DNA from 2 places in the Paenibacillus sp. FSL L8-0638 genome. Region 2 is predicted to be linked to the other one. Evidence: riboswitches for the same ligand, from Rfam matches in the RefSeq annotation. Region 2 holds a riboswitch; the other holds the start of a gene.
The links. A riboswitch is a leader RNA that binds a small molecule or an ion and turns the genes downstream of it on or off. The one in region 2 is predicted to bind FMN.

Region 1 (15,594 bases), 2.0 Mb from region 2:
GTTTTTGCGCAGGAGGCCAATAAGCCGCCTACTTCAATTCACGAAACGGTGTTCGAAAATGACGGTGATCCGATTACACTTATGGATCAGATTGCTGACGAATCACAGGAAAGATGGTTTGACAAGCTGGCACTCAATGAGGCCATTGGCGGACTATCTGAGCGGGAGCGGTTGATTGTGTACCTGCGCTATTACCGGGATCAGACGCAATCAGAGGTTGCAAGTCGGCTTGGTATTTCTCAGGTGCAGGTATCACGGCTGGAAAAAAAGATTTTACAACTGATCCGCGATCAGATTGCCCAATAATAACAGTCAGGATCTTAGTGAAATCCTTATGCTTACGTAATTCTAAAGGGTATTCCAAAGCCATTTTAATGGTCAGGGGTACTCTTTTTTGCGTGGGATAAAAGACAATACACAGAATAGGTTTCCTTGCTTCGTTCCATACTAACTGATAATTACGAGGATAAGGAGGGGATCGGATGACTCATACTCCGGCTCCTACAGTAGCTCCTATTGTCTACTTGCGGCTCCGCAGCCGTGTCCGCATGATACAAGGACAGGATTTACATTTGGGTGATGTAGCCAATTTGCTGACTAATCCTGAATGGGAAAAGGAACTGCTTGAGCTTGTTCTCAAGCGGCCGCAGCACCAGGACGGTAATCTGATACTGATAGATATGCTGCAGATCATAGCAAAAATTAGAGATCATATTCCGGGGGTCGTAGTTGAATCTCTTGGGAAGCCGCATGTACTTGTCGAACTCGTGGAGAAACCCCGTAAGCCGTCCAAAATACTGTTTGTTTTGGTATGGGTGCTTCTGTTTTTTGGCTCTGCGCTGACAATTATGAATTTTCATGCCGACGTTAGCATGATGGAAGTACAGGTTCGGATTGTGGAGATGATTACGGGACATAAGGATGAGCATCCGTACCTGTTTCAAATTGCTTACTCAATCGGCATCGGCTTTGGCATGATCGTTTTTTTTAATCACTTGTTCAAGAAAAATTGGAACGAGGAGCCGACACCGCTGGAGGTGGAAATGTATCTGTACCAGGAAAATGTGGATCAGTATGTTGTGGCAGAGGAATATGAAAAGATGGCCCGTCTGCAGACAAAGGCTAAGAAACCATGATATTTGTACAGGCTGCACTTCAGATTATTTTAGGTATTGCTGGGGGCCTTGCGGTGGGTAGCGGTGTAATTGCTTTTTTTATTGTGCTAGATATCATGCCGCGATTAGCACAACTCACCCGTACGTATAAAAAATCACGTGCATACGAAAAGGCAATGATTATAGGTTCAGTGCTGGGGACTGTGATCGATTTTTGGAACATTTGCTTGCCACTACCGGGCATATGTACATGGATACCTGGGCTATTTTGCGGAGTGTTTATTGGTTTGCTCGCCGCGGCTTTAACGGAGGTATTAAATCTCCTGCCTATACTCGCCAAGCGACTCCACATGACCGTGTATATGCTCGGTCTGCTAATGGCAATGGTGCTTGGTAAGGTGACGGGTTCCTTATTTGACTGGTTTGTATACAATCGTTAACAACGAAAGCGAAGGGGGCAAGGAATATGGATCACAGAGCGGATCAAGAGCATCAGGAGCAGCATCAAGAAGATGGGGTAATCGGAAGGGAATATCATACTGGCGAAGAAAAGTTGAGTCCATGGCAGGAAAAGCAGGCGCAGGAATCTGCACGTTTTAAACACAAAAAAGAGAGTGAGCGATCTGATAACGTAGAGGAGTCCGTTCGCTACTGGCAGGCCGAAGATAATATATCGCCGAGGATGAAGGATAACAAGAATACACTTGAAACAGTATTAGGTTTGGGGGAGACCTTTGATGTCGTATTCAGGGAAATGACACTGGGAGGGCGTCATACCGGATATCTGTTCCTGAATACCTTTGCGAAGGATCAAATTATGCTTGAAGTGCTAAAGCGGCTCACCTATCTGACGCCGGATAATCTCTCTTCAGATGGACTACAAGCGTATTTCGAAAACTTTATTCCACATATTCAGGTGGAGAAGACAGATAAGATGTCAGTCGTCATTAACAAGGTACTGACGGGGATGAGTGCCTTTTTCATGGAAGGTGAACGTTTTTCCCTTATTCTGGATACCCGTAATTATCCGGTGCGTAGTCCGGAGGAACCTTCTTTGGAGCGGGTTGTGCGCGGTGCCCGCGACGGGTTTACTGAAACAATGCTTACAAATGTAGGTCTGGTGCGCCGGCGTTTGCGGGACCCAGGACTTAAATTTGAGGCTATGCAGGTCGGACGTCGAACCCGAACGGACGTTTGTTTGGGCTACATTGACGATATTGTGGATAAGGTGATGGTGGATACTGTACGAGACAAAATTAAAAATGTTAATTTGGATGGTATTCCGCTGGCCGATAAGCAATTAGAGGAGACGATTATCAATAAAGGTTGGAATCCATATCCATTAGTACGATATTCGGAGCGACCAGATGTTGTGGCATCGCATATTATGGAAGGAAGACTCGTTATTTTCGTAGATACCTCACCCAGCGTGATGATCTTGCCTACCACTTTTTTTGACCTGTGTCAGCATGCAGAAGAAAATCGGCAAACCGCTTTTATGGGAAGTTATTTGCGCTGGGTACGTTTTTTAGGCATATTCGCCTCAATGTTTTTGCTTCCGATGTGGCTGCTAATGGTCATCAATCCCGAGTTAAAACCAGCGTTTCTCGATTTTATCGGTCCTCAAAAGGAAGCACATCTTCCGCTGATTGTACAGTTTATCATCGTGGAACTAGGGGTCGATCTTATGCGAATGGCGGCTGTGCATACTCCGACACCACTGGCTTCCGCTATGGGCTTGATCGCAGCCATTATGGTCGGTGACATAGCGGTTCAGACGGGACTTTTCGTGAATGAGGTTGTGCTATATATGGCTGTCGCTGCCATAGGAATGTTCGCAACACCGAGCTACGAGCTGGGGCTGGCAAATAGACTAATTCGACTATTCCTGCTGGTTGCTGTTGCAATTTTTCACGTACCAGGCTTTGTCGTGGGTACGACACTGATCATTTTGATGCTGACGCTGCATCGGTCATATAATTCTTCGTATTTGTGGCCGTTCATTCCTTTTAATGCCAAAGCGTTAGCTTCCATCTTGTTCCGTATGCCTGTACTAGATGCGGCTAACCGCCCGTCATCTAACAAAACGAGGGACAATACGCGTATGCCCCATACGGATGCCGACACAGATTCGAACTCAGGCAATGGACAGGAGCATTAATATAAATGATCTGCATAAAAATCCATTGTTCTTGATGTTTTTTTTGCTATACTGGTGTAAACATTCGATGGAATATGACTAGCTTGTTCCAGAAAGAGAGGCGCCAGAACATGTATTTGCATGGAAGCAGTAAAATTAACAGCAATGGACATTTGGAGATCGGCGGTTGTGATACAACGCTTTTGAAAGAGCGTTTTGGCACGCCGCTATATATTGTTGACGAACAGTTAGTCCGCCGGCGTTGCCGGGAATTCATAGAAGCTTTTCGTGAAACTGGATTGAAGTTTCAAGTTGCTTATGCAAGCAAAGCGTTTTGTGTTATGGCGATGTGCGCTTTAGCTGCTGAAGAAGGGATGTCGCTTGACGTAGTTTCCAGTGGAGAATTATTTACTGCGCTACAAGCAGGGTTCCCGGCAGAGCGAATCCATTTTCACGGCAATAATAAAACACCGGAAGAAATTGAAATGGCGTTAGATGCGCAAATTGGTTGCTTCGTCGTCGATAGCGAAATGGAGTTGCATTTGTTGCAGGCCCTTGCCTCTGAGAAAGAACAGCAGGTGAATATCTTATTGCGAGTTACACCAGGGGTTGAGGCGCATACGCATGAATATATGGCCACAGGTCAAGAAGATTCGAAATTTGGCTTTGACATTGGGAACGGTACAGCACGCCAAGCAGTGGAACAGGCTATCAAGCTAGATCATCTTAACCTGCTGGGGGTACATTCTCATATCGGTTCGCAAATATTCGAAGTGAATGGCTTCCAAATGGCTGCTGAACGGGTTGCAGCTTTTTCCAGAGAAATTAAGGAACAGCTTCAGTTTTCTTTCAAAGTGATTAATCTGGGTGGGGGATTTGGCATTCGCTACACAGAGGAGGACACACCGCTGAAAGTTTCTACCTATGTGCAGGCTATCGGCGAAGCAGTGAAAACTTATTTTTCAGGACTTTACGACGAACTTCCAGAAATTTGGATTGAGCCGGGACGCAGTATTGTAGGCGATTCAGGCACGACCTTATATACGGTAGGAAGCATCAAGGATATTCCGCAAGTACGTAAATATGTCTCGGTAGATGGTGGGATGACAGATAATCCACGCCCTGCATTGTATCAGGCCAAGTATGAAGCGATGCTGGCTAATCGAGCGCAGGATACGAACGAAGAGACGGTGTCCATCGCGGGCAAATGCTGCGAAAGCGGCGATATGCTGATTTGGGATGTAGAGCTGCCTCGTATAAATAGCGGCGACTTGCTCGCTGTTGCCTCAACCGGAGCCTACAATTACTCGATGGCGAGTAATTATAACCGAATACGTCGACCAGCAGTTGTATTTGTCAACAACGGTGAGGCCGAGTTGGTGGTGCGTCGGGAAACCTACGAAGATATCGTACGCAACGATGTTGTGCCACAGCGCTTGATTCGTGAGCAAGCCAGTCCGGCGGTTCAGCCCAACGCCAAGATTACGGTTTCGTTCTGATTTTAGCATTGTAAGATCAAGCAGGCCATTGAGTCGGTAATCATATACCGGGGTCAATGGCCCTTTTTTTGGACAAGACTTTGCTAAGCGCGGCAATTCATAGTAAACTGGAACTTGATGTTATTTAGTTCTCAAAACAGGTTGAAAAGGAGATACAAACAATGAAAAAAGGTAGAATAGATCTTGAAAACGGCGGTATCGTCGAAATTGACTTTTTCCCAGAAGAAGCTCCAAACACCGTTGCTAACTTTGAAAAGCTGGCAAACAGCGGTTACTACAACGGTTTGAGCTTCCACCGTGTCATTCCTGGCTTTGTTGCTCAAGGTGGTTGTCCGATCGGTAACGGTACAGGCGGTCCTGGTTACACGATTGACTGTGAAACAGCTACGAATACAACAAAGCATGCCAAAGGCGTTCTGTCCATGGCTCATGCAGGTCGCAACACAGGTGGCAGCCAATTCTTTATCTGCTACGCTCCACAACCACATTTAGATGGAGTACATACTGTATTTGGTAAAGTAACCAAAGGTATGGAATTCATTGATGCTGTAAAACAAGGCGACAAAATGAAAGAGGTTAAAGTATTTGACGTGTAATTTTACCGTTAATTACATGATCTTTTTTAAATAGCGTTGCACCTAAGCCGTTCTGTCTTTGGACAGGGCGGCTTTTGTTGTCTTTTGTTTGACGGTTTATTGATTTTCGCAATCACGTAGGCATTACAGTGCGTAAGATCACATTCGAAAAGTAAGTGTTGTGATAGCCTTTTCATAAGAATGCAATTTCCAATTTTTTTTATATGAGTATTCAAACTCGTTAAGGATTGGAAAAGAAGGGGGCTTATCACATTGTCTATTTTAACGAGCACAAATCGACTCGGATTTTTTGAAATCCGGCTGGAATCCATTGGTGGACTCGGCGCTAATCTGGCTGGCAAAATGTTGGCCGAAACCGGGGTGCTTGGTCTGGGTCTGAATGCTTCAAATTTTTCGTCCTACGGTTCGGAAAAAAAGGGAACTCCGGTTAAAAGTTTCGTCCGTTTCTGTGAGCCAGAAGTCGATATTCGGGATCACAGTCCGATTGAGCAACCGCATGTGGTAGGCATTTTCCATGAAACGTTATACAAAACGGTAAATGTAATCAGCGGACTGCCAGCGGATGGGATTGTAGTGGTAAATTCCACGCGTCCAGCAGAAGAAATACGGGCTGATTTGGGACTGGTATCCGGAACATTAGCGGTGGTGGATGCGATGGGCATCGCACTGGAAGAGCGAACCAAACTTAATACGTCCATGCTCGGTGCCTTGTTCCGTGTCTGTGACTTCCTGGACCCGGAAGCGATGAGATCGGTTATACGCAGTACCTTTGAAAAGAAAAATCCACTGTTAGTGGAACCTAATCTGCGTACGTTTAACCGTGGTTATGATGAAATGGAACTGCACGTATATCCGGTTACTGATGACGCGCAGGATCGGGTTTTTGAACGTCCGCAGCCATTGCTGGGATACGAAACGCAATTACTGGGGGGCGTTATTGCAACTCAGGGAAACAGCATAACGAGAGATGTTAGTGGTTCACGTCAGGGGTATGTGCCTGAATATGAAGTTGATAAATGTACCCATTGTGCCAAGTGTGATTCGATTTGCCCGGATTACTGTTTTGTATGGGAAGAGCAAGCAGACAAACGCGGAAGAATGATGCCATTTTTGCAAGGGATTGATTACCAGTATTGCAAAGGATGTCTGAAATGTGTAGATATTTGCCCATCGGGGGCACTAAGCTCGCGTCGCGAGCAATGGGGATGGGCTGAACAGAATCGAGTTGCCCACCAATTTCCGGTATATGAAGGAGGGCGTGCGTAATGGCAAAACTGGAGGAAGAACTCAAACAGACAGGCGCCGCGCAAGTGACAACGTTCGAATCCGGTAATGAAATGGCAGCAACGGCGGCTGCGCAGATTAATTATCATATGATGGGATATTTCCCGATTACTCCATCTACCGAGGTAGCGCAGTATCTAGATCAGATGAGAACGAGAGGTCAGCATAATATTAAGCTGGTTGCAGCAGACGGAGAACACGGATCGGCAGGGATTTGTTATGGAGCTGCCGCAGCGGGAGCGAGGGTGGTGAACGCCACTAGTTCGCAAGGTTTCCTGTACATGCTGGAGCAGTTACCTGTTCAGTCAGGTACCCGTTTTCCTATGGTTATGAATCTGGTGACACGAGCTGTCAGTGGTCCCCTAGATATTCGCGGAGATCATTCGGATCTGTACTATGGTTTGAATACAGGCTGGGTCATTTTGACGGCAAGTACACCACAGGCTGTGTATGATATGAACATTATGGCACTAAAAATTGCAGAGCACAGCGATGTTCGGCTGCCTGTAATGGTCGCATATGACGGTTTTTATACGTCCCATCAAAAACGTAAAGTGCAATATTTTGCCGATGCTGAGACCGTGCGTGGTTTTGTAGGTCCTAACCCGAACTTAAATTATCCGAATATTACGGATTTTGATCATCCTGTTACTGTGGGCGCGCATATGAACGGCGATGACTTGACGAATAATCATGTTCAGCTGTCCGAAGCACTGAAGCTGTCAGAAGGAGTATATGAGCAGGTAGCAGCAGAATATGCCGCTTTATCCGGTAGGGAATACCCGATTTTAGATCTGTATCAAATGGAGGATGCTGAGGTTGCGGTATTTCTGTTGAATTCGGCGGCTGAATCGGCCAAGGATGTGGCGGATCAACTCCGCGCGCGCGGAATTAAAGCTGGTGTGATACGTCCGAACATCATCCGACCGTTCCCAGCCGCACAACTGCGGGAAGCATTACGCAATGTCAAGGCGTTGCTGGTAGGTGAACGTGCAGACTCGTATGGGGCGGACGGCGGTAATTTAACACATGAAATTAAAGCGGCCTTGCAGGAGGACCCGCTGAATCAGACACTCGTGTTGAGCCGTATCTTTGGCTTGGGCGGCAAAGATTTTTATGCAGAAGATGCAGAGGCGTTCTTCCAGCTTGCAATCGAGGCGGCAGAGGCCGGACGAGTAGAGAAGCCCTTTGATTACTACGGAATTAATTCGGGTTCACCGGACAAGGTGATGCCGCAAGTTATGCAGCCGCCACGTGGTAATGATTACCGTACGGGTCTGATTCAGGTTACGCCGGACGAGGAGACCGGGAAGCTCAAGGTCAAGGTACCACCTTTGCGGTCGTTGACAACCAAACCACGGCGTCTTTCACCAGGCCACGGAGCTTGTCCAGGATGTGGGGCATTGTCTGCGCTGGAACTGTTTTTCAAAGGTATTGAAGGGGATATTGTCGTGCTGTTCCAGACAGGCTGCGTATATGTGACGACGACAGGGTATCCATATACATCACACAAACAACCGATGATCCACAATCTTTTTCAAAACGGGGCCGCTACCCTTTCAGGAGCGCTAGAAGCTTACATGGAAATGAAACGGCGTAATGAAATTGAGATGTCGGACGATCCGACCTTTATCATGATTAGTGGTGACGGTGGGATGGATATTGGTATGGGTTCTGCGATTGGTGCGGCTCTGCGTAATCATAAGCTAATCATGCTGGAATATGATAACGAGGGGTACATGAATACAGGTTCACAGCAATCTTACTCCACTCCGCTCGGTCACATGACCAGTACGTCGGGTGTAGGTAAAATGCAAAAAGGAAAGCAAGGGCATCACAAGGATACCGTGCAAATCATGGCCGCTTGTAACATTCCGTATGCTTTTACCGCTGCTGAAAGTCATCCGCAGGATATGCTGCGCAAAGCAGCCAAGGCTCAATGGTATGCAAACAACGTGGGTACGGCCTATGGTAAAATCCTGTGCGCCTGCCCGCTGAATTGGAAATCCGAAGACAGACTGGGCACCAGTATTGTGGGCGCCGCTGTCGAGTCCTGTTTCTTTCCTTTGTACGAAATAGAACAAGGCAGTACGACCATTACCTACAATCCGGAAGACAAAGGAAAACGGATTCCAGCTGCAGAATGGTTAAAATTAATGGGTAAAACGAAGCATCTACTCAAGGAGGAAGCTACACTGGCTACCTTTGAGCAGGAGATAGAGCGTCGTTGGACTATCCTGAAAAAGAAACATGAAATTTCAGAACTATAATTCCTTTTTTTTGCATAATCATCGATTAACATTGTTAGCCGCTGTTACTGTAGTAGTTCAGTCAAGATTCTTTGCGCTTATTGCGCAAAGAATCTTTTTTGTCGTTTATGGGTTGAAGCATAAAAAAACAGGTAATGATTTCCGATATAGGAGTGGAGGCCTATAAGAGGCACGTTAAAAAGTTTTCTTCTGAATTTTAAGATGCAATGAGGTGCAGGTAATGATTAAGCTGAATACAGTTGAAATAATCGAAATTATAAAGAAACAGATCCCTAAGGTTATGAACATCAAGCCAGTGGAACTCAAGTTTACGGATGATTTTGGACGGACCTCGCTGGCAGCGACAGAACACAAATTTACGCTGACGAACCAGCATTATTCTGCCAAGGTGATGGATTGCGTGTTAGAAACACAAGTACGCCCCATTTTAATGTGCGAAATTATTTATTTTCTAAAATGCGAGTTTATTGACGGACATGTTGATGTACGACTGGATTATGAAGCATGTTCTGAGGAAGGGCGAGGACCGGTTGCTTCAGCCGTAATTACCTTTGATCATGCAACAGAGCTGGGAGTCGAGGAACTGGCCGATCTGATTGACTTGGCGCTTCATATGAACGATAAAACCTGGTTTGAAGAACTCTCCAGCCAATATGTCAAAACCAAAGCAGGAGCTTCTATTTGATAACTTGCTTTTTTTAGAAGTCGGTGCTAATATACGTAACAAGTTTAATGTTAATTCAAGAATAAGAGCAAGATCCTTCGGGGCGGGGCGAAATTCCCCACCGGCGGTGATGACATGTTTGTGGATCGTTTTTGTGAGAAACAGCATGGCTTAGTCCGTGACCCGGATGCTGAATGATCAGCAGAAGGTGGACCTGGTGCAAATCCGGGACCGACAGTATAGTCTGGATGGGAGAAGGATACGAAGCGCATGTGCATGACGTGACATGTGCCGATTTTTAGCATACCCAATTGTGCGTACGGCTTATTTCGTTGTAGGATGGCATCGGGCGATAGCTTTCTTAAGCTTTCTTTTTGATGGGTGTTCTGAGCGTATTTGGCTGTATCCTCAGTCATGCTTTCTATTGGCAAACCTATGATTTCATGTCGTCTTAAGATGCATATGAACTGCGCTTGTATACTACAAATGTGACTCTCATCACCCCCATGACGGATTGAATCCGAACTGGGGGTTTTTTGCGCTTATAGCTGATGAATTAGGGATAAACTGAGATGTAGTGGAAAGGAGTGAAGGCATGTTTACCGGATTGGTCGAGGAAGTGGGTCGTATTCAAACCATTTCCAAAAGCGGTGAAGCGATGGTGCTGGGGATTTCGGGTTCCGTGGTGTTGGGCGATTTAAAAATAGGAGACAGTGTCTCAGTGAATGGCGTTTGCCTGACGGCGATACAGATCGGTACGAAAGACTTTAAGGTTGATGTGATGCCGGAAACCTTTCGTAGCACTAATCTGAAAGAGTTGAGATCCGGCAGCCGAGTCAATCTGGAGCGAGCGATGGCGGCGAGTGGAAGGTTCGGAGGACATATTGTGCAAGGACATGTGGACGGGACGGGAACGATTCGCGGGGTGACATCAGACCAGAATGCAGTGGTGTACGAAATTGAGCCTAAAAATCAAACATTATTTAAATATATTCTTCTCAAAGGGTCAATCACAATTGATGGTATAAGCCTCACAGTCGCACAGCGTACGGGAGAGACCTTTGCCGTATCCATTATTCCCCACACCTTATCCGAAACGGCCTTACAAGGCAAACGTGAGGGGGATACCGTCAATATCGAATGCGATATTTTGGGCAAATATGTAGAACAGCTTTTAAGTTACAGAGGTGCAGCGGAGGCGGAGAGAGTAGAAGAAGCTCCTCTCAGTTTGGACTATTTGGCGAAACACGGCTTTGCCTGATATTGAATGGCAACCCTGTTTAGGAGCATTCGTGGCACAAGACATAAGGAGGAAAGTGTTATGGATAGAGGTAGCCAAACAAGTGCAATGGCAAACGTCATAGAGCATGGCGAGTTGGAACATGACGAAGAGATTCGTTTGGATTCCATCGAAGAAGCGTTGGAGGACTTAAAAAACGGTAAGGTCGTCATTGTAGTGGATGATGAACAGCGCGAAAATGAAGGCGATTTTATCGCTTTGGCTGAAAAAGCGTCGCCTGAGGTCATTAATTTCATGATTACAGAAGGTCGCGGGTTGGTCTGTGTGCCGATCACACGACAAAGAGCCGAGGCCTTGGAATTGCATTCTATGGTAGAGCAAAATACAGATTTCCACGGTACTGCCTTTACGGTATCGGTAGATCATATGGAGACAACAACGGGGATTTCAGCGGCCGAGCGCTCCTTGACTGTACGCGCCTTGGCAGACGAAGCAGTCACAGGAAGTGATTTCCGCAAGCCTGGTCACATGTTCCCGCTGATTGCTCGCGATGGGGGTGTCTTGCAGCGTGCTGGTCACACGGAAGCGGCTGTTGATCTGGCTCGACTCAGTGGTTTCAAGCCTGCTGGAGTCATTTGTGAAATTATAAAGGAAGATGGCTCAATGGCCCGCCTGCCTGATCTGGCAGTGGTCGCCAAGCGACATCAATTGAAACTGATCAGTATTCAGCATTTGGTGGACTACCGTCGTCGTTTGTCATTGTAAATAATTTAAATTAAGAGAGGTTGATTAATATGGCACGTTTTCTAGAAGGTAATCTCGTATCGAACGGTTTAAAATATGGTATTGTGGTGGGCAGATTTAATGAGTTTATTACGAGCAAGCTGTTAAGCGGTGCAATTGACGCACTTCAACGACATGGTGCACAGGAAGATGAAATTGATGTAGCCTGGGTTCCGGGTGCATTTGAAATTTCACTAATTGCGCAAAAAATGGCTGCAAGCGGCAAATATGATGCCGTAATTACGCTGGGTACGGTCATCCGTGGTTCTACTTCACATTATGATATCGTCTGCAATGAAGTGGCCAAGGGTGTGGCTGCGAGCAGCCTAAAAACGGGAGTACCTGTTATTTTTGGGGTAGTGACTACAGAAAACATTGAACAGGCTATTGAACGAGCAGGTACGAAGGCTGGTAATAAAGGTTGGGATTCAGCACTGGCTGCGATTGAAATGGCCAATCTCGGCAAGCAATTTTAATGATAGGAATAGCTGAATAGAACGGTATAAACTGCAAGGGGAAAAAAGGGATTGGATTGTTAAGCAAGGCGATGACGTATATACTACAGAAAGAGGGATTGATAACGCAGGGCATAAGTGCTATAGGGAAAGGTATTGTTGAATGATGATTGGAGTAAGGCAGGGGGAAGCACATTGACAGTCGTAAACTACAAGCTGGAAACATTCGAGGGTCCGCTGGATCTACTGTTGCATCTGATTGATAAAGCCGAAATCGACATTCAGGATATCCCGATTAGCGATATTACTGATCAGTATATGGCTTTTTTGCACAGTATGCAGGAGCTGGAACTGGACATTACGAGCGAGTTTCTGGTGATGGCGGCGACGCTCTTATCTATTAAGAGTAAATTGTTGCTTCCCAAGCCACCTGTGATGGAATATGACGATTTGGATTTTTATGAGGAAGAGGATTATGATCCACGTGAGGAACTGGTCCGCAAGCTGGTGGAGTATCGTAAATATAAAGGGATTGCTCGCCATCTAAGTGAACGTGAGTGGGAGCGGAGTCTAATTTATGGCAAGGAGCCAGAAGATCTGAGTGCATTCCTGCCCACTGAACCCGTAAATCCGGTGCACGGGCTGCATGCAAGCGATTTGGTCGCAGCCTTTCAGCGTGCTTTGCGCAAAGCAGAACGACGTACGACAGTAACCCGTGTTCATCGGGACGAAATTTCAGTCAAGGACCGTATCCGGCAAGTTATCGGGGCTTTAGAGATGGTGGGGAATGGAGGACGGCTGCTGTTCTCCAAGCTGATGCATGAGGATATGTATCGGCATGAAGTGGTTGTGACCTTTTTGGCTATCCTTGAACTGATGAAAATGAAACAAATTTTCTGTTATCAGGAGAAGCTTTTCGATGATATTGTAATGGAGTGGAGAGGGGATTTACGGGTTAATGGATTATCTGAAGCTGAAATCAATTATTGAGGGACTGCTGTTTCTAGCAGGAGAGGAAGGGTTATCCACCAAGCAGATCGCCGACATTGTAGAGCAGCAGCAAGAGCTGGTTGAGCAGTGCCTGGAAGATATGAAGCAGGACATGGAGCAGGGGGGAAGAGGCCTGCAACTTGTCCGTATTGCCGGTCATTATCAGCTTGCAACTTTATCCGAACATGCACCTTATTTTGAAAAGCTCGCATACTCTCCGGCACGTGCCTCACTGTCTCAAGCTGCTTTGGAGACGTTGGCCATTGTGGCCTACCGCCAGCCCATTACAAGAGTTGAAATCGAAGAGATTCGGGGTGTTAAATCCGAGCGGGCCATACATACACTGGTCAACAAGGAGCTCATTGAAGAGAAAGGTCGAGCGGAAGCTATCGGACGGCCGATATTGTACGGAACGACGAAATCATTTTTGGATTATTTCGGTCTGGGCTCTCTGGCAGATCTACCGCAACCGGAGCTGTTCGAGAATTCGGACAACTTGGAGGAAGAGACTCAATTATTGTTCGAGCGTTTGGAGAGCAGCCAGCCTGCGGCGAATGATCTAGATCTTGAATCCCAATAAAGCTGCTCCGGATCTTGCGGCTCACTTATGTAAAAGTTCAAACAGACAGCCAGTCCTCATATAGTTGGGGGCTGGCTGTTGGTATTTTAAGATGCATGATTTTCCGGCGAACGGTCATACTATTTTTGCCATGATATTCTATAGCAAAAAGGTAGGGAGGACACGCCAGTGTGGAAATGGATCAGTATCGCCATCATCGTCGTTATATTACTTGTACTGGCAGTTCTGCTCTCTCGTATTCGTTTGAAGCTGAATATTGCCAAACATGACAATGATGATCGGGCGCATCTAGAGATCAGATTTCTATACGGGATGATAAAAATGAATTACGATGTGCCGGCCATTCTCATAACAGGGTTGAAAAAAGGGCTTCTCTATCGGCTTGATCGCAACAAAAACATACATAAAACGGATGCTTCCGTGGATAGTGGTAATATTGATACAGTAAAAATCAAACAATTTATACATGATATACGGGTTTTGCTCAAGGGAACGAAATCCTTTAATAGATGGTTGCGACATACATTGGCACATGTGACGATGTCCAAAATGGAATGGTCTACCAACATTAGTCTTGCTGACGCGGCATATACAGCTACCTCAACTGGTATTTTGTGGGGATTAAAAACAACCTTGATCGGTTATGCTTCAAGCTTTGTACGCATGGATTGTACCCCTAAGCTGTATGTTGTGCCCTATTGGGTGGATCGCTTGCGTTTTACCACCACTTTGAACTGTGAAGCAAACGTATCGCTCGGCTATTTAATGTTCTCCATGCTCATCTTATCTTACCGCATATGGCGCGTTCCGGGTGGACCGGAGGCATGGAAACGGGTTTTTTCCAAAAAAAATGCGGATCATCAAGCTAACAATGAATGATAAGCAGTGGAGAGAGGTGAGACTCAATCCTTTCTGAACTTTGAGATTCAGTATTCTCCAGAATTAGGCATAACCGAATCGAAAGACATACATATTTCCTTGAACCCCTGCGCACAATAGCGAAAGAAAAGGCAGTCTACGCTTGAGATAAGCAGAGGAGGAATAAATCATGTCAGATCACCCGATTCAAGGGCTCATGCAAACCGCAATGGAAAACATCAAAGCCATGGTAGACGTGAATACGATTGTAGGAGACGCAGTGGAAACACCCGATGGTTCTGTTATTTTGCCAATCAGTAAGGTGGGATTTGGTTTCGCTGCCGGGGGAAGTGATTTTAATGTAGACGAAGAGGCACTTCATACTTCCTCGGCGTCGGGTAATCATAGCGGGAAGGAAGGGCATCCTTTTGGAGGCGGTAGCGGTGGTGGTGTATCTATTCATCCCATTGCTTTTCTGGTTGTTGGTAAACAGGGGGCACAGATCGTTCCATTGGACAATCAAACGCATCTGATTGAGAAGCTCATTGACTCCACGCCATACCTGATTGATAAGGTTCAGTCTATCTTCCGGAATTCAGGCGGCAACTTACAGACTCCAACCTCACAGGTACCTGTAGATGTTGCTACGGATCACAGTAATTCTGGCCCGGCTTACTTGTAAAAGTTATTGAAATTAAAAGCGTTCTCTCAGGAAGGTATCCCAAAGCCGAGTATAGGCTAAGGAATACCTTCTTTTCTGCTTGTACTCGGACCTATCCCCGAATATACTGTCTTCCCCCAATGACAGCATGTATTTGGTGACTGTATTCCTGTTGATACAAAGTATGCAGCGAGATTTCATTTTTTCGATTTCCTTCGGCAGCAAACTGCGATAGGTAGATGTAGTCCGGATAGATCACTTCATCCGTCAAATAAGCAGATACCGTGGCTTCCGGCCGACGATGTTGATTCAGGGAATCGATAATACCTTTCGCCGGCAAGATACCAATCCCATGGCCGTAAAACAAGTCTTCCTTTAGCTTAACGACATTTTCTCCTTTCCATTCCAATGTTTCAGATGACACATCCGGATTGTTGAAATACAGAATATCGCCAGGAG
Region 2 (15,594 bases):
AAATCCTGCGCCATGTTGGACAACTCCTGTGACGAAGAGGCGATTTCCTCCATAGCTGCCATTTGTTCCTGAGCAGCAGCAGATGTTGTCTGCGAGCTGTCCGCCGAATTGCGAGACAGGCTTGCCAAATGGGTAACGGTGGCGGAGACTTCCTCTGTACTGGCTGAGATTTGTTCAGCAGCAGCGGACACACTTTGAATTTGTTCCACGATATGAGAAGTAGAGCGCTCAATATTCGTAAATGCACCTTCTGCATCTTGGCTAATACGCATACCTTCACCTACCTGGTTACGAACATTACCGTTCATGGTAGCGGTAGAGCGTTGAATCAAATCGAGCATCTGAGTAATAATCTGACTGATGGAATCCGCGCTTTCCTTGGATTGCTCAGACAGCTTGCGTACCTCTATAGCGACTACGGCAAATCCACGCCCGGCTTCGCCAGCTCTGGAAGCTTCAATAGACGCGTTCAGAGACAACAAATTGGTTTGCTTGGCAATGGCGGCAATAGCCGTATTCATCTGCTTCGCATCGTCCGAGAGCTGGGATAGCTCATCCATTAAGCTAGCCGTTTGGCTGACAGCCTCCAGAATACGGTCCATTTGGGTCCGTACACTACTGATCATTTGACTGCCTTGAGCCACATCATGCTCGGTTTGTCCTGCTGAATCCACGATGGAGCTTGCCGATTCGGCAATGGTGCTGACACCCTTCGCCATTTCTTCAACGGCATTAGCGGTCTGCTCGGATGCCTCGGCGCTGGTGGCTGCATTTTCCGCGGATTCCATAACCGTTTCCGCTACATGTTGTACGGACTCCGTCGTTTGCTCTGTGCTTTCCTTAATTATCAGGGAAGAGGAAGCAAGTCGGGAGGAGGTTTGGTTGACCTCGGAGACCATCGTATGCAAGGAATGCGTCATCTGGTCAAAATTCTGTGCCAGTTCGCCGAACTCATCCTTGCTGGATAGATTAACACGTTCGGTCAGATTTCCGTCACGGACGATGCGTGTTCCTGCTTGCAGCTTGCGCAGCGGAATTAAGAACGAGCGGACCATAAGCACAATGATGATCGCCGCGGCAAGTATGGAAATAACAATTACAATCAGGCTTTGCTTCAGAATTGGTTGGGCTGCATCACTATAATCCTCCAGATCCGACAGTGCGACAATGCTCCAACCGGTGAGAGGGTCCTTAAGTGTAAAGGCCAGCATATCTCGATTCATAAATTGAATTTGCGACATGGAAGGAGCATCATTTTCAACGGTTGTCGCCACTTCGGGAAGTCCTTCTATGGCGTCAGCCGCTTTTTTGCCTGTCTTATTAAAGGCTGTTCCAGTCCCAGATACAACTTTATGTTCAGAATCAACAATAATGAGTCCTCCGCGCTCACCAATCTTAACAGACTGCAGACTTTCACTCATTTTGTCCAGGTTCAAAGCCAGGGCAACAGCTCCTTCACCGTCCTCCAGCGTTCCCGATATATTAACGACTAAATTCCCTGTCGTGACGCTGGCAACTGGAACACCGACGAATACTTTGCCCTTTTCCAGCATCGCATTTTTGTACCATTTTCTCTCCCTGGGATCATAATCGGACTCCTGTTTTTTCGGCGAACGTATGTATTGCCCCTTCTCATTGCCGAGAAGCGCTGCATCTAGCTCGGGGTGAGCCTTGACGATAACATCTAACTTTTTCTGAAGGGCTTCTTGGTTGGTACCGATGGAATCAGAATTGATTTCAGTGGTAAGCACGTCCAGATCTTTCATAATGGGCGCTACATACTGATTGACATTGCTTCGGATCAGATACAGATTCGTATATACGGAACCGCCCATTTGCTGACTGAGTTGTGTCGTAGCCCCCTGATAAGAAAAGTACCCGATAAGTACGCTCGGAATCAATAACACAGCTAAAAAAGATATTATTAATCTTGTCCTCATTAAATAAAACTGCTTGAGAAACCTGTTCCACCACGGAACTGTTTGTTTTGTTTTAGTCATAGTTCTTGCTCCTCTGTGTCTGATGATCACTACATTGTTTTATTCGACATAAACCGACGAATTTTATAGATGTAATCATTGGGAAACGAGAAATAGTAGCATATTTTAGACACTTTTTTTGAAAAACAGGTCTAAAGAACTATGATTAATATTAATGCGAACACATAAAAAGCCAAATCGGAGATGCAAAAGCATCTTCACAATTTGGCTTGGGTGAGTCATGAAAGGGACATTGAACTGTTAATTTTTTTGCTGACGTGAAATCATAAAGAGCGTAATCCAGATGAGCATAAAACCAGTCAATTGCGCTACAGTAACGATTTGCTGAAATGCGATCCAATTAATCACGACACCCACCATGGGAAAGCTCAATTCTGCCATCGTAGCATAAGACGCTTTGGTCGTACTTAAGCCTTTGTAATACAGCAATAAGCTAAGAAGACCCGGAAGCAATGCCTGCAATAGCAAGTTGATAATCACAGCTGCGCCTGCCCATGTACCGGCAGGCATATTCCATGGCGCATGCTCTACAGAGGTGAGGACAATCAGCAGAGGAAGCGCCACCATGAAGCGGAGGGAGGTTACCGTTTCATATTTCATTGAACGAAGCAAGTAACTTCCCATGACTGTCGAACCACCCCACAGAACTGCTGCACCGAGTGCAAGCAGACTACCGACCTGGACAAAATCACGAACATGCCCGAAGGGGAGCGACCAACCGAAGGTCAGAAGATACGTCCCGAACAGAGCGACGACAATTAATAATCCAAAATGACGCGGCAACATTTCCTTCAAAATAATACGGGCTAGAACAATAGCGACCAGCGGTTGAAGCTTCTGGAGCAAGAGTACAGCATTCAAATCACCATTGCTGAGCGCCATGGTAAAAATCACGCTGGCCAGAGCCGAGCCGCCCCACGAGACGAACAAAATAGCGAAAACTTGACGAAGCCGTACCGCTTTGAGTTCCTCACGATGCTTCCACAACATCGGTGTCAGAGCGAGGAAAAGCAGCATATGCTCCATTAGTACAATTTGTGTTGAAGTAAATGATTTTAGCAAAATAATACGAAACAGCGGATCAGCGCCCCACAAGGCTGCTCCTATTGCGACCAGCCAAAAACCGCTTTTCATGTGGGAGCTATGATCAAAACCTTTGGATGTTAGTACAGTAGAAGATTGACTCATACTCAATTAGCTCCTTGCGAATACAGGACCGGTGGCACAAAAACCCCCGCCCATGGCGAAAGGCCATGCAAGACGGGGGTTGATCAAATAAACTTGCCGCTTTATGCAAGTTAAATGAAGTTACTGCAACTGCAAAACCCATAACGCAGCATTCATCCACTTCGCGGCATGTTGATATTTCGATCTTCTTCCATCCGGACTCTACCGTCGGCTTTGGCATCTCACCAAATCAGTCCGTATCCTGTTGCCAGATACAGAGTCGCGGGCTTAGCTCCATGAGCCATACCGCCGGTTGGGAATCTCACCCTACCCCGAAGATCCTTATTCCGTTTTTTAATTTCTCCTATAGGATATACCTGTTTTAGAATGAAGTCCAGTGAAAAATGTGTGTATAACTAACAATGATTTTCATCTATTTTTCGAAAGCGTTTTACTAAGTTACATACTATGAAGTAATATCCTTATACTCAATGCGTCGAATCGCTGCATAAGCCACAAGCATTCCCAGTATAGAGAAGCCTATTTGCACGGGGGCTATGGAGCTAAGTGTAGCGCCGTTATTATTGGAGAAAAGCAATGCTACAATCAGGATTGAGGTCACAATGGTGGTGGGTACAGAGTATCTTCGCATCCCCATATACAGCGGAACCAGTCCCATAAAGCTGGCAGCAACGGCATTGATCAGCGTCCGTGCTGATTGTTGACCCAGTATCGAAAGAGTAAGGTTATCGGGTACAATCAAGACAAACTGGTTGAGCAGATGAATAGCAGCCGTAATGATTATTTCCGAAATAATAATAGACAAGAAGGTAAACAGCAGCACAACCAAGAGCTTGACGATCATCAGCTTCTGACGGTGAATCGGATACATGAACAGGATCGTAATCGATTTGGACTTAAATTCCCCTACGATAAAGCGGCACAGGAGAACAGAGGCAAACACAATAAATGTGGCTCTGACCAGCATGTCCATGAGATCGAGAAGCTGAGTGTACTGTGTAAATTCGGGTATTCCTGTACTTTGGCTGTCCAGCGCGATGATACAGAGCAGCCCAAGAATGCATGCATTGGCGATCAGTGCTGAACGGATATAACCGGCCAGATGAAATTTTTTCAGCTCCAATTGCATCAATTTAAGCATGGAGATCACCTCCGTTTAACAGCCGCAAAAAGTAGTCTTCCAGCGTACTGCTTTTCTGATGAATGGAATCCACTTCTATATCATTTAAAATGAGCGTCTTCGTAATTTGTTTCTGCGGTACATTTGAATCGTAAATACGTATACTCTGTTCATTGAGCACCCTTATATTATTCAGATTCAGATGATGGGAGAGGACGTAGGCCGCCTTTTTACAATCGTTGGTCGTAAATTCGATGTATTCCGTATTGGTTTCCCGCACCTGTTCCATCGACACTTCCTCAATCAGCCTTCCGTGATTAATCACGCCTACCGTATCCGCAATCTGCTCTATTTCCGCTAAAATATGACTGGACACGAGCAGAGTCATCCCATATTCCTTGCATAGCATGTGGAATAGTTGGCGGATTTCCTTGATTCCCACCGGGTCCAGACCATTAATCGGCTCATCCAAAATGAGTAGCTCTGGCTTAGTCGCAATAGCGCGGGCAATCCCGAGACGCTGTTTCATTCCCAGTGAAAAGTCTTTTACCGACTTGTCACCCGCATTCTGCAAGTTTACTAATTCCAGGGCATCCCGAACAGCCTGCTTATTATAGTAGCCCATGTATTCACAATGAAGTTCGAGATTTTGCTGCGCCGTCAGCCTATCATAAAAAATTGGGTATTCAATAATCGAACCCATCCGTCTGAGCAGATGATACGATTTTGGCGTTAATTTCTCACCGAATAATTCAATTTCACCCGATGTCGGCTTGAGTAAATTCGTAATCATTTTCATCATCGTCGTCTTGCCTGCCCCGTTAGGGCCGAGAAAGCCATAGGTTTCTCCCTTGCGCACATTCATGGTGACTCCCGCTACAATTTCGTTACCCTTCAGGGCTTTGGTCAACTGATGTGTACGTATTACGTAAGTCATGGGTGTTCTCCCTTCGTATACTGCTGATAATTCAAGGATAAAGGGCGAAATGTTCATTTTTCTTTCGTGATTCTTACAAATTTATTAAGTTGAGCATGTTTAGTACGATTAATAGTTGATTTTCTTCAATGTAAAAGAGAAGACTGTCCGCTCATAAGGTCTACTGGTCAATTGAACTTCTCCGTTCATCGTTTCAACCAGACGTTTGGCAATCGTAAGGCCCAGTCCGCTACCTTGTACCGCTTTATTGCGGGAGTCTTCCAGTGTATACATGCGTTCAAAAACTTTATCTTGCTCAGATTCCTGTATGCCTTTCCCACGATCCCATACCTCTATACGCACTGTATCCTGCTGTTCTGACAGTGTCAGGCCTAGCGTCCGTCCATCTGCCCCGTAGCGAATGGCGTTCGAGATCAGATTATTCAGCACCCGCCCAATCGCTCCTTCGTTCCCCAAGGCATGAATGGTATGCTCCGGGATCTCAATATGCACAGTAAACCCCTGTGCAGTCAGCAGGTCATAAAACTCTAAAATGCTGCGTCTGCACAGTTCTCCCACTTCCAGTCGTGTCAACGGAATATCCGTATCATTAGCTTCCAGTTTCGCCAAATTAAAAAAGCTTCCGATCAACTCAATCGCTTCGCTTGTCTTTTGATGAATTTTGGATAGCAGCTTTATACGTTCTTCCGGCAAAATAGTCGGATCGCCATCCAGCATCTCGGCATATCCAAGCACAACCGTAAGCGGGGTCTTGAGATCGTGTGAAATGTTCGAAATCATTTTGCGCATAGCAATTTGGCTACGGTTGTAATCTGCAGACACTCTGAGATTCAAGTCCAGCAGTCGATTAATTTCCGTCATGAGTCGTTGCAGTTCAACGTCACCTGTGACATATAGCAGCTTTTCCGCATGATTCACCGTCACAATCCGCTCTAGTAGGGCTCGGATATCCCTTATTTTGCGCTTATTGGCCATACGCTCCCGCCAAAGCCATACTATAACGACTGACATGATGAGGCCGACAATCCACTCAGAAATGTTTTCGATGTTCATATCAGCCATTCTCCCATTTGTAGCCAATGCCCCATAGCGTTTTAATGTGGACAGGATGAGAGGGATCTTCTTCGATTTTCTCACGCAGGCGGCGAATATGGACGTTAATCACGTTCTCGTCGCCCATATAATCGTCTTTCCAAATAAATCCGTATAATTGTGCTTTTGTAAATACCCGGTTTGGATTGGCTACAAATAGCTTCAAAATATCGGACTCTTTGGCTGTTAGCTGAATTTCATTTTCATTGCGTATGACTATAAAATGATCAAAATCAATGCGCAGACTGCCGTAGGTCAAAACTTGTGCTTGCGGTTGTTCCTCCTGCTGTTGCTGACGGGCATATGTAGTAGATCTGCGGATCGCGGACTGAATACGAGCCGTCATTTCCAGCATTGAAAAAGGTTTGGCAACATAATCGTCTGCCCCAAAGCCCAGTCCAAGCGCTTTATCCACGTCGCTGTCCTTGGCTGACATAATCAGAATAGGTACGGCGCTGTGGGTACGGATTCGGCGGATCACCTCCATACCGTCCACCTTCGGCATCATCAAATCCACCAGTACCAGATCATAGGTATGACGTTCAAAGGCAAGAAGCCCCTCTTCCCCGTCATAGGCAGTGGTTAGGCTGTATCCTTCCTTAGTGAGTGCTTTGAGTAGCATTTCGGCAATGGATAGATCGTCTTCAATAAGTAAAATATGCTGTGGCATAGGTGTGGAACACCCCTAATTTTTAGATTAAGCTCGTGTGACGAACTGTACCTGAATTATATAGAGCAGTGGAGGGGATTTCCATAAAAATATCCAAAGAAAAAATGAAAACTCCCTGGATCGTCCCAGGGAGTTACGTAATCAGCTGTGTCTGGCAATATATCTTTCCTCTATTATACTGAAAGAGTTTATAATCCGATGTTTGAAATACAGTGTTATAATATCCGGGGCATGCCTTATTATGAGAGATTAGGTATGTCGAATCACGCTGCGGTACAGGAGCGTCAATAAAGGAGAGCAACGATGTTTGTCATACGAGGAACACAAAAACTGCTGAAGGAATGGGAGACTGAACCACTTCAAGTTGATATTTATCCGCCTTTGAATAGTTGGCATGCCAGTTTATTTTTACTGAATCGAAGAAAAAATATAGTGTTTATGCATGATATATCCCGCTTAAGCATCACGCTGTTTGGGATTAAAAAATCGCAGTACAAAAACCTGCCGACTCTTTTTATACAAGCCTTGAAGGAATTAATGATCAGCGAAGGGTTTGATGAGCAGATCGTGAAGGCATACACACAGGAAGGCGAGCAGATGCTGGCAACTACGACGAATAGACATAGTGTGTTGGTAACCTTAGATGAGATTATATTTATTATGAAGGAACTGGATATGGAGCATGGGTGCGAGCTGGAAAAAAACCAGTGGAATAACCGGATTGTTTTCAAAACTGTTGAATACAAGTACCCTGTTGATGTTTTTAAAGAAGTGCTGGAAAAGCATTATAAACTAGAGCGTATTTGAGAAATTTATGATTTTACGAAATGAGTTCCATTTATTCCCTCTGTCCTATATAATCTAATATAGTTCTAAAAGACTATATAAAGAGAGGTAAGGGGTAAATGAAGATTAAATTAAGAAATAAAACTGGAATGATCAAGGAACGCAAAGTAGGTTTTTCATGGACTACGCTCTTTTTCGGTTTTTTCCCTGCGTTGTTTAGAGGGGATTGGAAGTGGGCTGTTATTATTTTTCTGGTATCGATCCTTACGAGTGGGGCGTCCAACTTTGTATTTTGCTTCATTTATAATCGCTTACATATTAATGATCTGCTGTCCCAAGGCTATGGCCCTGCTACTAAGAAATCCCAATCTATCCTGATTTCTAAGGGATTTATTGCTGAAAATTACGCTGCTAACTTTGCAGGTTAATTTGAGAGCTGTTTGTTAAACGAGACGTATCAAAAGGGCATCCACCAAAGTCCATACGGGCGGGGGATGCTCTTTTTTTATAACTCACATGATAGCAACGCTTGCGATGAAATGAATCATAGCGCAATAAGCGGCACACTTTGGTAAAATAAAACGATACAGGGTTTGACACCATCGGTCAGACTTATAAAACGGGGGGTACATAACGAAAGATGAAGAGAATTATTGATATAGCCAAAGAAGCAGGAATTGAAGAAGAACATCTAGAGACGTATGGAAAATATAAAGCAAAGCTGAACCCGTCCCTGTGGGAGCAGTTAAAGGATCGTCCGAATGGAAAGCTGGTGCTGGTTACGGCGATGAATCCCACGCCGGCGGGAGAAGGAAAAACGCTGACAACTATTGGGCTGTCACAGGCGCTGAATGCGCTGGGGCATAAAACCGTTGCTGCGTTGCGTGAGCCGTCCCTGGGCCCTTGCTTCGGCATGAAAGGAGGAGCAACCGGAGGAGGACAAGCCCAGATTGTTCCGGCAGAAGACATTAACCTGCATTTTACAGGTGATATTCACGCGATTTCGGCAGCGCATAATTTGCTGGCAGCGATGATCGATAACCATTTATTTCATGGAAATGCTTTGCGGTTGAAACCCGAGCGGATTGTGTGGAAACGCGCTGTCGATATGAACGACCGGAGTTTACGAAACATTGTAACCGGATTGGGGTCAGGTAATGGAGCAGTGAGAGAAAGTGGTTTTCTGATTACCTCGGCTTCAGAAGTGATGGCCGTATTATGTTTAAGTGAAGATATGGACGATCTTAAAGTGCGATTGGGTCGGATGGTGATTGGTTATAACGAAGATGGCGAAACGGTAACAGCTGAGGAACTAAATGCGGTGGAAGGTATGGCTGTGCTGCTTCGGGAAGCATTGAAACCCAATCTGGTGCAAACGTTGGAGGGAACTCCAGTTATTGTGCACGGCGGACCTTTTGCGAATATTGCGCATGGATGCAGTAGTTTGATCGGTACGAAGCTAGCCCTGAAGCTGGGAGAGGTGGTTGTCACGGAGGCTGGGTTCGGGGCTGAGCTGGGGGCAGAAAAGTTTTTTGACATCAAGTGCCGTCAATCCGGTTTGCAGCCAGATGCGGCTCTGTTGGTCGTAACCGCCAAAGCGCTGAAATATAACGGCGGTGTAGCTAAAAATGAGCTGGACGCAGAAAATCTGGAACAATTGCAACTTGGATTAGCCAACATGAACCGGCATATACGGAATTTGCAAAAGTTTGGCGTGCCAGTACTGGTAGCGGTCAACCATTTTGTAACAGATAGCGAAGCCGAGCTGGAACTGATTTTCTCGGAATGCCGCAAGCTGGGAGTACCCGTAGAGTTGTCACAGGTGTGGGCACAGGGGAGCCAAGGGGGAGAAAAGCTGGCCCAAAGCCTGCTCAACCTGCTCCAGGAGGACAAAGCCCATTTTGCACCATTGTATGAGCATACCCTTGGTTTGCAAGCGAAAATTAGTGTTATTGCGAAGGAGATTTACGGTGCGGCAGAGGTAGCTTACACTCCTGCGGCCAAACGGGCGTTGGCCGGTATGGAGCAGCTTGGTTTTGGACAACTGCCTGTATGCATGGCCAAAACGCCATATTCATTCTCAGATCAACCTTCTCTGCTAGGTGCACCGGAAGGCTTTACCATTCACGTGTCCAGCGTTGCTTTGTCTGCAGGGGCAGGCTTTGTGGTCGTGGAAACAGGCAATACTATGACGATGCCAGGATTACCAAAATCCCCAGCAGCTGAGCATATGTCGCTGGAGGCAGATGGAAGCATTCAAGGTCTAATGTAGTATCTTTAGAAAATGGCAGCTTCTCAGGATGAAGTGCCAAGCAGTTTGGGCAGTGCAGTAAGCAGTTTTTGTCGGGTTATGGCATCGCTCCAGTTCCAGCGTTCAGCTTCTACGAAATATACCCGACCTTGACGTACAGCAGGGAGGCTGCGCCAGAGAGGGCTGCTGATCATACGTTCCAGCGTATGTTTGGATTCTGGTGCTGTTGGGACAAGCATAAAAATGCGGTCCCCGGCGTAATCAGGCAATTCGCTTGGATCTATTTCCGCGAAGCCGTGTCCCTCGTCGAGCACCCTTTGGATCGGTTCAACGGGCTGAAAGCCCTGGGGGTGGTAGAGGGCCGACGAGAATCCGGACATACCCATGACAAAGAGCCGATCACCATGATCGAAGATGAAGACGGAGGCCGTTTCTCCGGCTGTGATTTGCGTACCGAGCTGCTGCCACATTGCCAGATTACGGGCTGTGAAGGTAGACAACCAGCGTTCGGCCTCTCGCTCCTTACCGAGCCAGACGCCAAGTGTACGCATCCGTTCCTCCAGCGTGGCGAAGGAGTTGAAGGTGACGGTGGGGGCGATGCTGGCAATGCGCTTATATTCCTGTTCGTCCGAATTGGCGATGATAATTAGATCGGGATCAAGAGCACTAGTCAAGCGGGCATCCAGTGGAAGGCCCACATCGGCAACATTCACAAGACGATGTTTATAGACGCTGTATTCACTGAGTTGCAGACTTCCACCGATGGCTTTGGCCCCTAATGCCAATAGATCGCCCATCGTTTCTCCATGATAGATGATGCGGCTTGCTCGGCGCGGAATATGAATATGGTGACCCGTCCAATCCTTGACGCGCACAGAACCGGAGACAGAAAGTGCGTACTTGCCAGGGGGAATCCCGGTCATTTGCCTAAACCGTCGATTAAAATAATATTCGTCAGAGAAACCAACCTGACGGGCTATTTCACGTAAAGGCCGTTTGCAATCCAGCAGCAGCCGCTTGGCATGATTCAAGCGCAGCTCAGTGAGGTAATGCAGCGGCTTTTTGCCTGTAATTTTACGAAACATTTGCGAGTATTGCCATATGGAAACGTTCGCCTGCTCGGCAAGCTGCTTGACGGTAATGGGCTTTTCATAGTTGTTTTCCATATATGTGAGAGTGCCTTCTACCGATGCTGGCAATGCCGGATTAGAGGTATTGTTTTGATCAATATCGGTGTGATCTTCCTGCCACAGCAAAAACAACTCTTGAAACATGATTTGCTGCCGTAATACGGATGTTTGGTTATGCGGCTGTACCGTTTGTTGGGTACTATAAAATAACTCTTCAATCAACTGAATAAGTTTGGAGGAAGAAGAGGAGACGATGTATTCGCGCGGTTCCGGCAGGACAGCTCCATGATATATGGATGGCATGCGCGCTGCGTGTTCAGCCAAGGCCATGTCCGCTTGTGGTTCCGACGTCAAAGCGATGACCTCAAACGTGATTTTGTAGTATTCAGGTACAGTTCCATTTAGGGGAGCGATTTGATAGGATTCACCTGGAGCTAGCCAATACCCATGACCTGTATGGAATAGATACTGCTCTAGGCCAATGTCCACCATCCCTGTCCCACTGATGAACATAAGCAGACAGTGATATGAACTGGGACGTGATAATAATTCATCGGTAGGCTCACCAATCAACGCAATTTCTTTAAAATGAAAAAGCAGTGAGCTGAACGGAGGAGGATATACGGACGACGGAGACTGGTTCACGGTATTGCTCCTTTTATTGAGAATGGTTATCATGTATATATGAGTATACCTCCTTTAGGTTCAACAAAAAAGAAGCCTATCAACAAGTGTCGATAAGCTTCTCCAATTTTATCTGATGAGCTTGGGCAATTCCTCCAGCAGCCATTCTCGAGTGGAAGCATCACTTTCAGTTTTGCCAATATCCTGAGTGTACACACGACCCTGTTTGACAGCAGGGAGCTGGAGCCACAGCTTGCTTTTCATTAACTGTTCGGTGGATTGTTCGGCTTCTGAACTTGGTGTTCTTAGTATGAAAATCCGATCTCCAGCGTATTGTCCGATCACTTCCTGAGATATTTGTACAAATCCTTTGTCTTCATCCAGTGCTTTCTGGATAGGAGGGGTAGGTTTGAAACCATTCTTTTCATACAGTAATTGTGACAGTCCTGTCCGTCCCATTGCGAATAAACGGTCACCTGGATAGTAGGTAAAGACTGAAGCAGTTTCCCCCGCCTTAACACCTTCTGCGTGAAGTTTGGTCCACATCTCCGCTTCCTTTATTTTATATTGGGCAAGCCAATCTTCAGCGTCCTTTTTCTTGTTCACAATGTCTCCGAGATGCAGCAAACGTTCGTTTAACGGAGCAAAGGTATCGAACATAATTGTAGGTGCAATTTTTGTTAACGCTGCGTATTGCTTTTCATCTGTATCGGCGGTAATGATCAGGTCAGGCTGTAGTTCCAAGGCTTTTTCCAAATTAATCGGGAACCCCAGATCAGCCACGTTCTGAACCTGCTTTTCGTAAACCTTGCCTTCAATCATAGAAGTTGATGTACCTACAGCTTGTACGCCTAAAACCAATAAATCCCCATAGTTTTCTCCAAAGTAAACGATGCGCCGAGGAGTCGTGGGAATATTCACTGTATGTCCCTTATAGTCTGTGTATTCACGAGTTGTGGCAGCTTCCGATGTTTTTGTAGATGCTGTCGTGTTGCTGTTTGCACTCTGATTGTCAGATGCGCCACATCCCAGCAGCAATGCCCCCATAAGAAAGAATAGGCAGATGAGAGCAGTGTATGGTCGAGTAGATTTTTTGTTGATTGTCGAGCTCTTGTTGGTCATAGCAACCTCCGTATAATAGAATGATTCAGAATTTTGCAAATGAGAATTATTATCACAAAAGCTATGATAAGCGCTGGACCCTCAATACTCAATGGACAAACTTGGTCAATGAATCCGATTTTGTACAAAATAAGTCTCATGTGTTCTTAGCTCATTTCATTCTTTAAATTTTATTGATTCGTCATTTTTTATGGTATAGAATAGCATTTTTATACATTTGAAAGGGGTTTTGAAATGGCATTGTTTATTACATATGTTTTACTAGGTTTCTCTATAGCACTACCTGTAGGTACAATTACGGTTGAAATGACGAAGCAAGGGCTAAAGAATGGATTCATGCATGGTTGGATTGTGGGCCTTGGGGGGATGACCATCGATTTGTTATTAATTACTGGCTTGTATTTTGGTCTGGCCTCAGTCTTGTCATTACCTGTTGTACAAGTGATTATGTGGTTCGTTGGAGCCCTTTTTTTGTGCTACGTGGGGTACGACAGCATTAAAAATGCAGATCATGATATTGCGCTAGAAGGAGAGAAAAAGACGAAATCATTATTTTCGTCCTATAAAAATGGGCTGCTTGTAGCTGTTTCACCAGGAAATTTAGTGTTCTGGGTGAGTGTTTTTGGAACTGTGCTGGCAAGTTCATTTGATCGGTCAAATACAAGTCAATTCTTGATTGTTGGCTTAGGCATTTTGTTTGGTATTCTTATCCATGATTTAGGCTTGATGACCCTCGTAGCCACAACACGAAAAGCCATGAATCGAACCGCTATCAAGTGGGTTACGATCGGTGCAGGCGTGGTTTTGATCGGTTTTTCGATTTATTTTCTGTATGAATTTATGATCACTCTCCAAAAGATTTTATAGCATTACGCAAGGATACGTTCAAGCTTGTCATGCCAGTCTGCATAAATCGAACAAGTCCTTCATAGACATGTACTAATTCATTTAAAACATGTGCTGAAGGGGTTGATGACATGCGCCGGATTTCATGGATGCTCGCCATGGTCATGTGTGTAACGCTGCTGCTGGCCGGGTGCGGCAAGAAGAGCGCGGACGATGTGGTTAAAGATTTGAGTGACGTGGTGAGCGACCTGAACAGCTACCACGGTACAGCTTTGATGACGCTGCATACCGGCGACACGCCGCAGGAATACAAGGTGGATATTTCCTACCGCAAGCCGTCCTATTACAGAATTGCCATGACGAACGAGAAAAAGGATGTTACGCAAATTGTGCTTCGTAATGATGAAGGTGTATTTGTGCTAACACCCAGCCTGAACAAAAGCTTCCGTTTCAAAAGCGACTGGCCAAACAATCAGGGTCAAGTATATTTATATGAAACGTTGGTTCGCAGCATTATCGGCGATGCCTCCCGTCAGTTGGCTACCGACGATAAATCCTATGTGTTTGATGTGGCAGCGAATTACAACAGCCATGCGCTGGTGAGACAAAAGATATGGCTGTCCAAAAATGACTATGCACCCACTCAGGTACAGGTGTCTGATGCGAATGCCAAGGTAGTTGTTGATCTGAAATTCGATCAATTTGCTTTTGATACGAAGTTTGACAAGGACTCTTTTGATATGGAGCGGAATATGGCTTCAGGTAAGACGAGTACAGGTAGCGCAGGGGCGCCATCTTCCGGAGCAGTAGATCCCAGCGGTCAGCCTGATCCTTCCGGTGCGATGGATGGGACGACTGGCGTGACGACTGGCGAACCCGGACAAGAGCAGGGGACCGCAGGGGATGCAGTCCAGCAATCGTCAGGGGAAGCCAAGGTGGACGGTACTGCCACAAACGATACGTCCAAACCGGATAAAGCAGCCAACGCAGAGGCGCAGCAACAAACCCCGGGCACATCGGATGCCGCAAACGGAACGTCAGCGGGAACAGATGCGGCAGAAGCTGTGATGGGTGAGTTCGGTTTGATCGAACCTTCCTACACGCCAGCCGGAGTACAGATCAAGGATACGCCGGAGCTGGAGGATAATGGTACACATGCCGTGATGCTGCGGTATAGTGGAACATATAATTATACCATTGTGGAGGCGCGTCCAAAAGATCGGGCGGTCGCACTGGCCGCAGGCGAACTGGTTGATATTGGAGGAAGCTTCGCCGTGCTGACCGGAAGCGAACAGCAGACGATGACCTGGATGAATGACGGAATCGAATTTAGAATCACCAGTGCTGACCTGCCTGTGAGCGAAATGATACAAATTGCCGCTTCTATACAGGATCAATCGGGTAAATAAAATTTTATAGACGGATGCAGACGGTCTAGAGTGTAAAAATGCTCTGCTGCCGCCCGTATCCGTCTTTTGTTCATTCGCAGTCTAAGATGTGCATCGCTTGTATATCCTATTCTATTGTAGAGATGGTAGAGGAGGCTGGTAAAGCCCACCTGCCATTGACAGCCACGTTTTTGAACATTACCATTAACCTTTGGAAGCAAGCACTTTGCCACACTCCGAATGGTAAAGGTTATGTTACAGGCTAACAATTGAAGAAGGTGACTGGATTTGCAAGCACAATACAGATCGACCCGGGCCGAAATCAACCTGGATCACCTTGGCGCCAACTATGAAGCTTTTCGCAAGGCATTGCCAGCGGATAAGCTGATACTGGTCTGTGTCAAGGCTAATGCCTACGGACACGGTGCCGTGGAAATTTC

Region 1: linked by a shared signal. The riboswitch ahead of ribE (riboflavin synthase) and the one ahead of MKY35_RS06375 (DMT family transporter) in region 2 are both predicted to bind FMN.

Annotation. Positions count from the first base shown of each region.
Region 1 is NZ_CP151960.1:3,461,110-3,476,703, reverse strand. It holds gene sigF (RNA polymerase sporulation sigma factor SigF) at 1-306, shown strand, start outside; gene MKY35_RS15350 (stage V sporulation protein AA) at 483-1,136, shown strand; gene MKY35_RS15345 (stage V sporulation protein AB) at 1,133-1,555, shown strand; gene MKY35_RS15340 (spore germination protein) at 1,582-3,276, shown strand; gene lysA (diaminopimelate decarboxylase) at 3,387-4,754, shown strand; gene MKY35_RS15330 (peptidylprolyl isomerase) at 4,916-5,350, shown strand; gene MKY35_RS15325 (2-oxoacid:acceptor oxidoreductase family protein) at 5,603-6,616, shown strand; gene MKY35_RS15320 (thiamine pyrophosphate-dependent enzyme) at 6,616-8,904, shown strand; gene MKY35_RS15315 (IDEAL domain-containing protein) at 9,125-9,589, shown strand; FMN riboswitch at 9,659-9,832, shown strand; gene ribE (riboflavin synthase) at 10,164-10,829, shown strand; gene ribB (3,4-dihydroxy-2-butanone-4-phosphate synthase) at 10,890-11,573, shown strand; gene ribE (6,7-dimethyl-8-ribityllumazine synthase) at 11,603-12,067, shown strand; gene MKY35_RS15295 (segregation/condensation protein A) at 12,242-13,036, shown strand; gene scpB (SMC-Scp complex subunit ScpB) at 13,005-13,616, shown strand; gene MKY35_RS15285 (DUF2953 domain-containing protein) at 13,785-14,495, shown strand; gene ytfJ (GerW family sporulation protein) at 14,665-15,156, shown strand; gene MKY35_RS15275 (protein-glutamine gamma-glutamyltransferase) at 15,248-15,594, opposite strand, start outside.
Region 2 is NZ_CP151960.1:1,417,990-1,433,583, forward strand. It holds gene MKY35_RS06370 (methyl-accepting chemotaxis protein) at 1-2,000, opposite strand, end outside; gene MKY35_RS06375 (DMT family transporter) at 2,241-3,188, opposite strand; FMN riboswitch at 3,367-3,511, opposite strand; gene MKY35_RS06380 (ABC transporter permease) at 3,634-4,329, opposite strand; gene MKY35_RS06385 (ABC transporter ATP-binding protein) at 4,322-5,245, opposite strand; gene MKY35_RS06390 (sensor histidine kinase) at 5,354-6,298, opposite strand; gene MKY35_RS06395 (response regulator transcription factor) at 6,300-7,007, opposite strand; gene MKY35_RS06400 (hypothetical protein) at 7,311-7,814, shown strand; gene MKY35_RS06405 (hypothetical protein) at 7,913-8,221, shown strand; gene MKY35_RS06410 (formate--tetrahydrofolate ligase) at 8,434-10,065, shown strand; gene MKY35_RS06415 (ABC transporter substrate-binding protein) at 10,089-11,819, opposite strand; gene MKY35_RS06420 (ABC transporter substrate-binding protein) at 11,928-12,920, opposite strand; gene MKY35_RS06425 (LysE family transporter) at 13,155-13,787, shown strand; gene MKY35_RS06430 (DUF4367 domain-containing protein) at 13,898-15,175, shown strand; gene alr (alanine racemase) at 15,443-15,594, shown strand, end outside.